3 regions of the Solibacillus sp. FSL W7-1436 genome follow, and region 1 is predicted to be linked to each of the others. Evidence: riboswitches for the same ligand, from Rfam matches in the RefSeq annotation. Region 1 holds a riboswitch; each other region holds the start of a gene.
What was found. Region 1 has a riboswitch for thiamine pyrophosphate ahead of thiW (energy coupling factor transporter S component ThiW). Riboswitches for the same ligand answer to the same signal wherever they lie in the genome.
Positions count from the first base shown of each region.

Region 2: linked by a shared signal. The riboswitch ahead of MKX73_RS17105 (3-oxoacyl-ACP reductase) and the one ahead of thiW (energy coupling factor transporter S component ThiW) in region 1 are both predicted to bind thiamine pyrophosphate.
Region 3: linked by a shared signal. The riboswitch ahead of tenA (thiaminase II) and the one ahead of thiW (energy coupling factor transporter S component ThiW) in region 1 are both predicted to bind thiamine pyrophosphate.

Region 1 is NZ_JBBOWV010000001.1:531,351-534,617, reverse strand. Features, by position in the region: gene MKX73_RS02665 (hypothetical protein) at 1-98, shown strand, start outside; gene MKX73_RS02660 (VOC family protein) at 216-611, shown strand; gene thiW (energy coupling factor transporter S component ThiW) at 1,154-1,660, opposite strand; TPP riboswitch at 1,749-1,838, opposite strand; gene MKX73_RS02650 (cupin domain-containing protein) at 1,959-2,531, opposite strand; gene MKX73_RS02645 (nucleotidyltransferase) at 2,610-3,267, opposite strand, start outside.
Region 2 is NZ_JBBOWV010000001.1:3,455,589-3,458,855, forward strand. Features, by position in the region: gene queF (preQ(1) synthase) at 1-494, opposite strand, end outside; PreQ1 riboswitch class I at 617-663, opposite strand; gene MKX73_RS17105 (3-oxoacyl-ACP reductase) at 805-1,566, opposite strand; TPP riboswitch at 1,725-1,823, opposite strand; TPP riboswitch at 1,881-1,978, opposite strand; gene MKX73_RS17110 (Dph6-related ATP pyrophosphatase) at 2,278-2,967, shown strand.
Region 3 is NZ_JBBOWV010000001.1:131,292-134,558, reverse strand. Features, by position in the region: gene MKX73_RS00640 (LysM peptidoglycan-binding domain-containing protein) at 1-656, shown strand, start outside; TPP riboswitch at 821-919, shown strand; TPP riboswitch at 986-1,084, shown strand; gene tenA (thiaminase II) at 1,160-1,852, shown strand; gene thiM (hydroxyethylthiazole kinase) at 1,830-2,576, shown strand; gene thiD (bifunctional hydroxymethylpyrimidine kinase/phosphomethylpyrimidine kinase) at 2,573-3,267, shown strand, end outside.

The sequences.
Region 1 (3,267 bases):
AACAGCTTATCGCGATTGAAGAAATTTCATCATCTGCACAAGCTTTAACGGAACTGGCACAGGAATTGCAGCTCGTTATCGCGAAATTTAAATATTAAACAAAAGGCATCTTCGAGTAAGGAGATGCCTTTTTATAGGTAGAAAAGTTCGCGCAAAAGGCTAAAATAGGCTAAATTGAAGTTGTGTAAATTTGAATTCAGAAGGGGAAGGATACAATGAAAAGCGCAAAACCATTTTTAATGTTTCAAGGCGGTGTTGCTGAAGAAGCAATGAACTTCTACACATCAGTGATCGAGGACGCGGAAATTACGAGCATTGTCCGCTATGGGGCAAATGAAGGCGGAGATGAAGGAAAAGTCATGCAGGCTACTTTTTCGATTAAAGGTCAGGAATTTATGTGCATTGACAGTAATCTGAAACATGAATTTGACTTCACACCATCGTTTTCTATTTTTATTACATGTGATACGGAAAAGGAAATCGATCATCTGTATGAAAAACTGCTTGAAGGCGGACACCCGCTAATGCCAATCGGGGATTACGGTTTCAGTAAGAAGTTCGGCTGGCTAAATGACCGCTACGGCGTGTCATGGCAGATCAATTTAGCATAATAAAATGTGCCGGGTGGCGTGCATTGATACCCGGCGCTTCATTTTCTAATAAAGGGCTGAGTTGTTCTAATATATTTTAAAATCTTCTAATAAAAGTGAGATTTTCTAATATAAGTGTCGGTTGTTCTAATAAGTATGTGGTTTGTTCTAATATCACCCGCAGATCTTCAAATATCCTGCCCGGAACTTCTAATATCTGCTCCAACTCTTCTAATAAAACAGCTAGGCCGGTGGAAAAAATTCTCCCTTAATAAAATGTGCTAATAAAATCCGCAAAAGTTCTAATATCTGTTCGATAAAATAGGTGTGCCACTCTAAAAACACATCCAGCAAAAAAATATTCTAATAAAGTCCGTAAAAGTTCTAATATCCCGCCCGGAAGTTCTAATATCTGCTCCAATTCTTCTAATAAAACCGCTAGGTCAGTGCAAAAACTCCTCCACCAATAAGTTGTTCAAAAAAACTTCGCAGAACTTCTAATATCCCGCCCCAAACTTCTAATAACCACCCGAAACGTTCTAATAAAAACACACCCCAACAAATCAACCCGCATTCTGATAAAGCATCCCGCCAAACGCCCGGTTTCTCACCATCACCTTCAGCAAACCGTAGCCTAAAAGCGCACCCGCAAACGAACTCATCATAAATGCCGGGACAAATCCGAACAGCGCCGCTTCCTGACCTAAAAATAAAACCGCAATCGGATAAGTAGCCATCGCACCAAGCAACCCTGTCCCGATCACTTCACCTGCCGCTGCAAACGCCAGCTTCTTCGTTTTCGCAAACAAAAATGCAGCGAGAAGTGCGCCAATCATACTTCCCGGATAGGCAAAGATACTGCCTGTCCCCATCAAGTTTCTCAACGTCGATGTAAGAAATGCCTGTAACACCGCATACCATGGACCGAGCAGTACCGCCGATACGACATTGGCAAAATGCTGAATCGGAAAAATTTTCGCAAAACCTAATGGGATGTACACCATACTGCTGAGAATCGTCGTAATCGCTGCGATAATCGCGGAGTATGTAAGCTTTCTCGTTTTATTCATTTCTACCATCCTTTACAATAATTTTTGCAACAAAAAAACCACTTTCAATTAAGAAAGTGGTATCGTAGCCTATACAAAAATATAAAATAGGGAATCGACACTACTTTCCTACGCTAGTATTACCTAGATCAGGTGCAAAGGGTACTTCTCAGCCAAACAGGCGCCCCCAGTAGTTTTCATATTCAATTACGAGCAGATTATATTCTGCCAATATTAGGTTAATTTCACAGTTATCATAACACGGCCGTTTCATTATGCAAATGCTTTTTAGAAATTTGATTCCTTTGACCGAGAAAAACTACTGCTCATACCCGCCGCGGTAGTTGCCGGGCTGGACTTGCTGCCATGGGTTTGGTGGACCGATGAAGGTATTCGGGCGTACCGGTGCAACTGCCTGCGTCCATAAATTTTCGTTCATCCCATATGTGTGGGCCATAATATTTGCTGGTGTCAGCTTGAGCAGGTCGGAACCTAAAATGACTTCAGGTGTCGGTGCGTTGAAAATGGCAAGCAGATGCGTGTTGTTTTGCGTGGCGACTTCGTAATGCCACCAACCTTGAGGGACGTTTGCGACCTGGCCGGGGGTAATCGGAAAATGCATCAGCTGTTTCGTAAACGGATTTAAAATCGAAACAATCGCACTTCCCGCAATACAATAAACAAGTTCCGCCGCATTTTGGTGGTAGTGCGGTTCAATGACATTATTGGCGCTCAAATAAATATCAAGCAGCGATATATTATCCAATGTGTTTAACTGGTTGACGCCCATTACATTAATAAAATTTTGCTGGTCTTTTACGAACAACGGGTTTTTATTAAGGTCGAATGTAAACTGGGGCTGCACTGATGTATAATCTTGATTCGGATTCAATAGTTCACCTCTTTTTATTGTAGTTAAAGTATGCAATAATTTACTGGTGTGTGCCTATTGTCGATAGTAGCCATCCATCTAAAAATACACATATAACGCATTGATTAATGTGAAAATCAAAATAAACAGGGTAGCACCACATACAATAATTTCTGCAAAGTGGACGAACATGACTCTTTCATAACTTAACTCGGCTTTACGAAAACTAAAGAAATCCCCATGACTGATAATATAAATAAACGTACTCACGACCATTAAGGAAGACATTAAAAATGAAATTGTTGGCAAAGAAGTAACGTAGCGCGAGTTGCCTCCTGTTTCCATATAGAGCGGAATATCCAATCTCTTACTTAACACAAAACTGCCAATGACCAGGATGTAGATAATAAGCGAAATATTAAACGGGTGTATGCGGTAATCGATCAGATCAAGCATTTTTTTTGTCTTCCCTTTATACTCCCAGTCCTTATTGTCTTCTACTCTGTCACCTTTCAGCATGTAAATAATACCGGCTATTACAAGCCCCGAAAATAAATACCATTCCAGCATCGTAAAAAACAGCGTCCAGCTATAAAACGGTGCGATCACAAGTGGGAGAATAACGAGTCCAAACAACCATTTATTAACTGGCTGATTAGCAATAAGCCATTCGTTTAAAGCATGCCGTTTATCTTTTGTATGTGCTTTTTCCGGTTCCCGGTAACTGAAGATTTGATTCATTACAAAAGTGCATCCT
Region 2 (3,267 bases), 2.9 Mb from region 1:
TTATCAATTTTTTCAGGATATAAATCATGATTCATTAAACGATAGTTTGCTATTTCTTCATATTTCGTACCTGGACGACCGTAGTTGCACCATGGATCGATTGAAATACCTCCACGTGGCGTAAACTTGCCCCATACTTCAAAATAGCGGGGATCTAAAAGTTTAATTAAATCATTCATAATAATATTTACACAATCTTCGTGGAAATCACCGTGGTTGCGGAAACTAAATAAATACAATTTCAGCGACTTACTCTCCACAATTTTTTTATCGGGAATGTATGAAATATACATCGTTGCAAAATCCGGTTGCTGTGTAATCGGACAAAGACTTGTAAACTCTGGGCAGTTAAACTTCACAAAATAATCACGGTCTACATGTAAATTGTCTACAGACTCTAATACTTCTGGTGCATAAGCAAATGTGTACTTTACATTTTGATTTCCTAATAATGTTAAATCCTCTAATCCTTCTGTTTGGTGACGACCAGACATAAAAAAACCTCCTTAAGTTAATACCGGAGTATTCCAAGGAGGGCGAACTATAACATCTCTAATCAAACTATTGGAGGCATAAAAAAAAGCCACATCCAATATGGACATGGCGTAATATACATGTATCCATAGTTTTTTATAGAGGGTATCAGCTATGAACCTCTCCTGAACAACTCAGGTATTTCAATAATTTAAATTGTAGTATATATAGTTCATACTGTAAATCAATATTTTCAAAAATTATGCTTTTCTCTACATCCCAGTATGCCTATCAGTAGGATTCATCTTAAAGAGAGATACAAGTTTGCTCTTAATCCATTACAAGACCGCCATCAACGACTAAATTCTGCCCAGTGATGGCACTTCCCCAAGGAGATGCAAAGAATAATGCCACTTCCGCTAATTCTTTTGGTGTTGTCACTCTTTGTAAAGGGGTTGTGGTTTCAATCAATTGAAATACTTCTGCTGTTGTCACTTTACTTGCATCCGTTTGTTTTAAAAGTCCACCAGACATCATATTGACTGTAACGCCATACTCCCCTAACTCTTTCGCCATGTTACGTGTAAATCCGAGCAATGCTGCTTTAGCTGTTGTGTATTCATGATAAGCTACTACCGGATGCTGAAATAAGTTTGTCCCAATATTAATAATACGACCAAATTCTAGTTCTTTCATATCCTCAATGCATGCTTGAATACTATTTAAAGCACCCTTTATCGTTCCTTCCAATTGCTTATTGTAATCGGTCCATTGAAGCTCAAACACATTTTTTTGTGTGAGTGGATTAAATTCAAAATCAATCAATGCATTATTGACTATGGTTGTAATCGGGGTATGGAAATATTGCTTTGCCTTTTCAACCATTTGCTGCACTTCTTGTTGATTGCGGATATCTGCTTGTAAAGCGATAACTTGAGAACCCAAACTTTGTGCTAAATTTTGCGCTTTTTCCTCACTCTTATAATAATTCAGTACGACATTAGCTCCCTCTTTGACAAATGCTTTTACGAGTTCTTCTCCAACGCCTCTACTTGCGCCTGTAACTAAAACGGTTTGTTCATGTAATTTCATCATCATTTCCCCCTACTTAATTTTTGTTAGTTGTTTGAATATCCAGACCATTTTCATACTTTCCACAAAACTCCATCCGTTTTCCTCCTCGCTGGACTTAGATGGACGTAAGTGCAAAAAAACGTCTCTATGAATATAGAGACGCCAAAAAAGTGTATACTACACCTATAATTGCTCCCTACGTCAGTATTAACTGTCAGGTTATAAGGGTCAGGTTTTAACCTTCTCAACACGAATGTGTCCCCCTGCAATTAAAGTATTTGCAAAAGAAAAGCTCCACGTAAATTACGCGGAGCCATAGTAAGTACAGAAAAACTAATATGTACTTTGCTCCCTACGTCCGTATTAACGGTCAGGTTCTAAGGGTCAGGTTTTACCTTCTCAACACAGCTGTGTCCCCCTGCAAATGCATTTAATTAGTTTGATTCTATCAAAATGGGTTCAATAAAACAAGTACTCATCAGTTTAAACTGGAAATAGCCCAGTTGCACCTTTACTTGGACGATAAACATTAATTGTTTCCCCTGGATCATGTCGGCTACGATAATTCGCTACCCTTAGCGAACGTATGCAATAATAGCCTATCTGTAAGGTCCAATCGTGATAAAATGAAACAAACAATTTGAGCTATGAAAACTCATGGATGAAATATGATATTGGCAAATAACACGAATTATGAAAAAGACATTCAATAAAAGGGGAAAGATATAAATGGCAGAAGTAAAGGATTGGAAAAATAGTGTACACGGACAAAAATTTGTAGCTTCTTTTAGCGGAGGTAAGGACAGTGCCTTAGCTTTATATAAAGCAATGATGGTTGGAGAAGCGGTTGGACTCATCGTCATGCTGGAGGAAGAAGGAAAACGTTCTAGATCACATGGAATGCCCCCTGAACTCATACATGCCCAAGCTAGTTCTATAGGTTTGCCCGTTTATACTGCAGCTGCAAGTTGGAAAGATTATGAAAAAGTATTTATACGTCTTTTAGAAAATGCTAAAAATCATGGATCCGAAGTGTTAGTAACTGGAGACTTAGATATGCCTGCACATGGCTGTTGGCATGAAAAGGTTACGAAGTATGCCGGATTGAAGCTTGGAATGCCCTTATGGGAAATGAACCATCAAGAAGCTGTTGAAGAGTTCATAAATTTAGGATTTGTTACGATTATTGTAACTGTAAATTTATCACTTGGTATGCGGGAGGACGATTTAGGCCGGATATTAACTCATGAATACGTGAAGGAACTTGAAGCTCGTGGGATTGACCCCTGCGGAGAAGGTGGAGAGTTCCATACTACAGTACTAGATGGGCCCATTTTTAAACATCCTATACCAGTACGTAAATGTGAGATTATTAAGGACGGAGACTATGCTTTTTTACCTTTAGAGCTAGATCAGTAACTTATTAACCTTGATAAAATTGTTTGAAAAATCATCAAAACACGCTTTTTAAATTCCATTTATTTCCCCTTTTCGATTCAATCAAATTGAATGAATTGAGAACGGGATTATTGAAAGTATTCGGGTTTCAAATCAATCAGGCAATGCTATCATTAAAGTTATTTAATTTATAAAGTCACATAAGCATAACCCCGTTCTAAATTTAGGACGGGGTTATAATATAGTTGTTTAATTTTCGATATACGTTACTTCACTGTACCCAAAATATAACAATAAAGTTGTTAAAAATCTAAGTGTTAT
Region 3 (3,267 bases), 400 kb from region 1:
ATATCCATTTTGATTTTGAGCGTATTTCAGGGGATCAGCGGGAGGCGTATAACAATTTTCTTCGAAGAGCTGTCGAACGCATGCATGCGGAAGGATATACGGTTTCTACCGCATTGGCGCCCAAAACGAGAGCGGATCAGCCAGGGGAATGGTTTATGGGGCATGATTATAAGGCACATGGCGAAATAGTGGATTTTGTTATGCTGATGACATATGAATGGGGATATTCTGCTGGTCCACCAATGGCCGTTTCTCCGCTGCCGCAAGTCGAGCAAGTAGTACAGTATGCATTAACAGAAATTCCGGCGAATAAAATTTTACTGGGACAAAATTTGTATGGCTACGATTGGACCTTACCTTTTGTTCAAGGTGGAGACTACGCAGAAGCAATAAGCCCTCAACGTGCAATTGAAGTGGCAAAACGCTACAATGCGGCTATCCAATTTGACTATACAGCACAGGCCCCATACTTTAATTACTATGATGAGCAAGGCCGTTCACATATTGTCTGGTTTGAGGACGCGCGTTCCATTCAGGCGAAATTCGATTTAGTAAAGCGCTTGAATTTACGTGGTGTCGGCTATTGGAAATTAGGATTGCCATTCCCGCAAAACTGGCAGCTTATCGGGGCTAATTTTAATGTTGTGAAGAAATAGCAAAATAGACGGTCAGATGAAATGAAAAACAATTCATCTGACTTTTTTGATTGTCATCCATTTAAGAAGGAGATTTGGCTGATACTGAGTAGCAGTTATAATTTCATAATTTTTTGAATTCACTTGCCCGATTTGAATTAATTTGTTACACTCGGGATAATTAAATGCATTTGCGGGGGGACACAGAAGTGTTGAGAAGGTTAAAACCTGACCCTTAGAACCTGGCCGTTAATACGGACGTAGGGAGCAAAGTACACTCTATACATATGTACTTACTTTGGCTCCGCGTATCTTTTACGTGGAGTCTTTCTTTTGCAAATATACACGCATTTGATTTGCGGGGGGACACAATAGTGTTGAGAAGGTTAAAACCTGACCCTTGGAACCTGGCCGTTAATACGGACGTAGGGAGCAATGAAAAGTGGTACTTACACTTTTTGGGGACGTCTCTCTATATTGAGGCGTCTTTTTTGTGCTTCCGCCAACAATAAGGAGGAGTAACAATGGGATTTTGTGAAAAGGTAAGGAAAGAAACGGATTTTTATTGGGAGGCCAGCTTCTATCACCCTTTTGTACAAGGGATTGCTGATGGGAGTTTACCGTTGGAAAAGTTTAAGTTTTATATGCTGCAGGATGCTTATTATTTGAAGCATTATACGAAAGTTCTTGCACTTGCAGCTGCAAAAGCGACAACGGATGACGATGTTCAATATTTTCTGCAAACTGCAAAATTTATTCATGATGCAGAGCTGGAGTTACACCGTACAACGTTTAAAGAATTAGGTGTGACATCGGATGATTTGGAACTATTCGAACCGGCCCCAGCAGCCTATAACTATGTAAGCCATATGTATAATGCTGTGCATAATGGAGATGTAGCGGAAGCTTTTGCGGCGATTTTACCTTGCCCATGGCTGTATCAGGAAATTGGGCAAAGGCTAAAAGATGCAAGCCCCAATATCCCCCTTTATGAACAGTGGATTGCGTTGTACGCATCCGAGGAAATGGTTCAAAATATTGAAATACAAAAAAAGATGCTGGATCGATATGCGAAAGAACAACCGGCAAAGCTGAAGGTGTTGCAGGAACATTTTAAGAAAAGCTGCTATTACGAATGGATGTTCTGGGAGATGCCTTGGACAAAGCAAAGCTGGGAACAAGGAGTGTATGTCAATGAGCCTGCAAGCAATTCATAAAAATCAACCGTTAGTTCATTGCATTACAAACTATGTCGTCGCAAATTTTACAGCAAATGGTCTGCTGGCGGTGGGGGCTTCACCAGTAATGGCGGACGCGATAGAAGAAGCGGGAGAAATGGCTGCCCAGTCAAATGCATTACTAATAAATATGGGAACTTTGAACGAACGGACGGTAGCATCGATGAAGCAAGCCGGACTGAGTGCAAATAAACATCAAACTCCGGTCGTTCTGGATCCGGTAGGGGTAGGGGCGACGAAATTCCGAGCTGAAACAGCCCAGCAACTGCTCGACCTTCTAAAAATTGATGTGATCCGCTGCAATATTGGAGAACTGGCGGCTCTTGCGGGAGCAGATTGGGCATCAAAAGGGGTTGATAGCGGCAATGGGGATATCGATGTTGCAGCGACTGCCAAACAGTTGGCTAATAAATATCAATCTATTGTAATTGTTACAGGAGAACAAGATGTTATTACGGATGGGGAAAGAATCGGATTTGTAACGGGCGGTCATGAAAAAGTGACTAGAATGACAGGGAGCGGCTGCTTGCTGAGTGCCTTTTGCGCTGGGGTGCTTGCAAACAGTAAAGAACCGTTTAATGACTTACAAACCCTGCTGAATGAATATAAACAGGCAAGTGCCAATTCTGTAGCAGCTATGGGAACTTTCCACACAAATTTCTTGAATGAACTAGAAAATTTAGCGGAAGGAGGACGACGATGATTACATGTACAATTGCAGGCTCGGATAGCGGTGGCGGTGCAGGCATCCAGGCAGATTTAAAAACGTTTCAGGAACTGCGTGTATTTGGCACATCGGTCATTACTGCACTGACAGCACAAAATACCGAAGGAGTGCATGGGATTTTTCCGACAACGGCCGATTTCGTCCAAGCTCAATTAAAAGCAGTACTTCATGATTTTGACATAAAAGCAATTAAAACTGGGATGCTGTTTAGTGCCGAAATTATCGAAGCAATTGTCGCGCTTCTAATAGATACAGAAATTCCGCTAATTGTTGATCCGGTAATGATTGCAAAAGGAGGTGCCAGTTTACTGGAACAGGAGGCAACAACGGCCCTTAAGGAAAAATTATTGCCGCTTGCAACTGTTTGTACACCGAACATTCCGGAAGCGGAAATCCTGACTGGATATCCAATTAAAACGGAAGATGATATAACGTTAGCGGCGCATCATCTATTAAGTCTGGGACTGGAATGTGTTGTTATAAAGGGTGGTCACTTAAATGGTAAGCATGCGACAGATACGGTTTTCATTCGTGGGGAGCAACCATTTAAAATGAAAACCGAGCGAGTGGATACGAAACATACTCATGGAACAGGATGTACATTTTCTGCAGCAATCACGGCGGAAATGGCAAAAGGAAGGTCGATAGAAGGAGCCATTATAGAAGC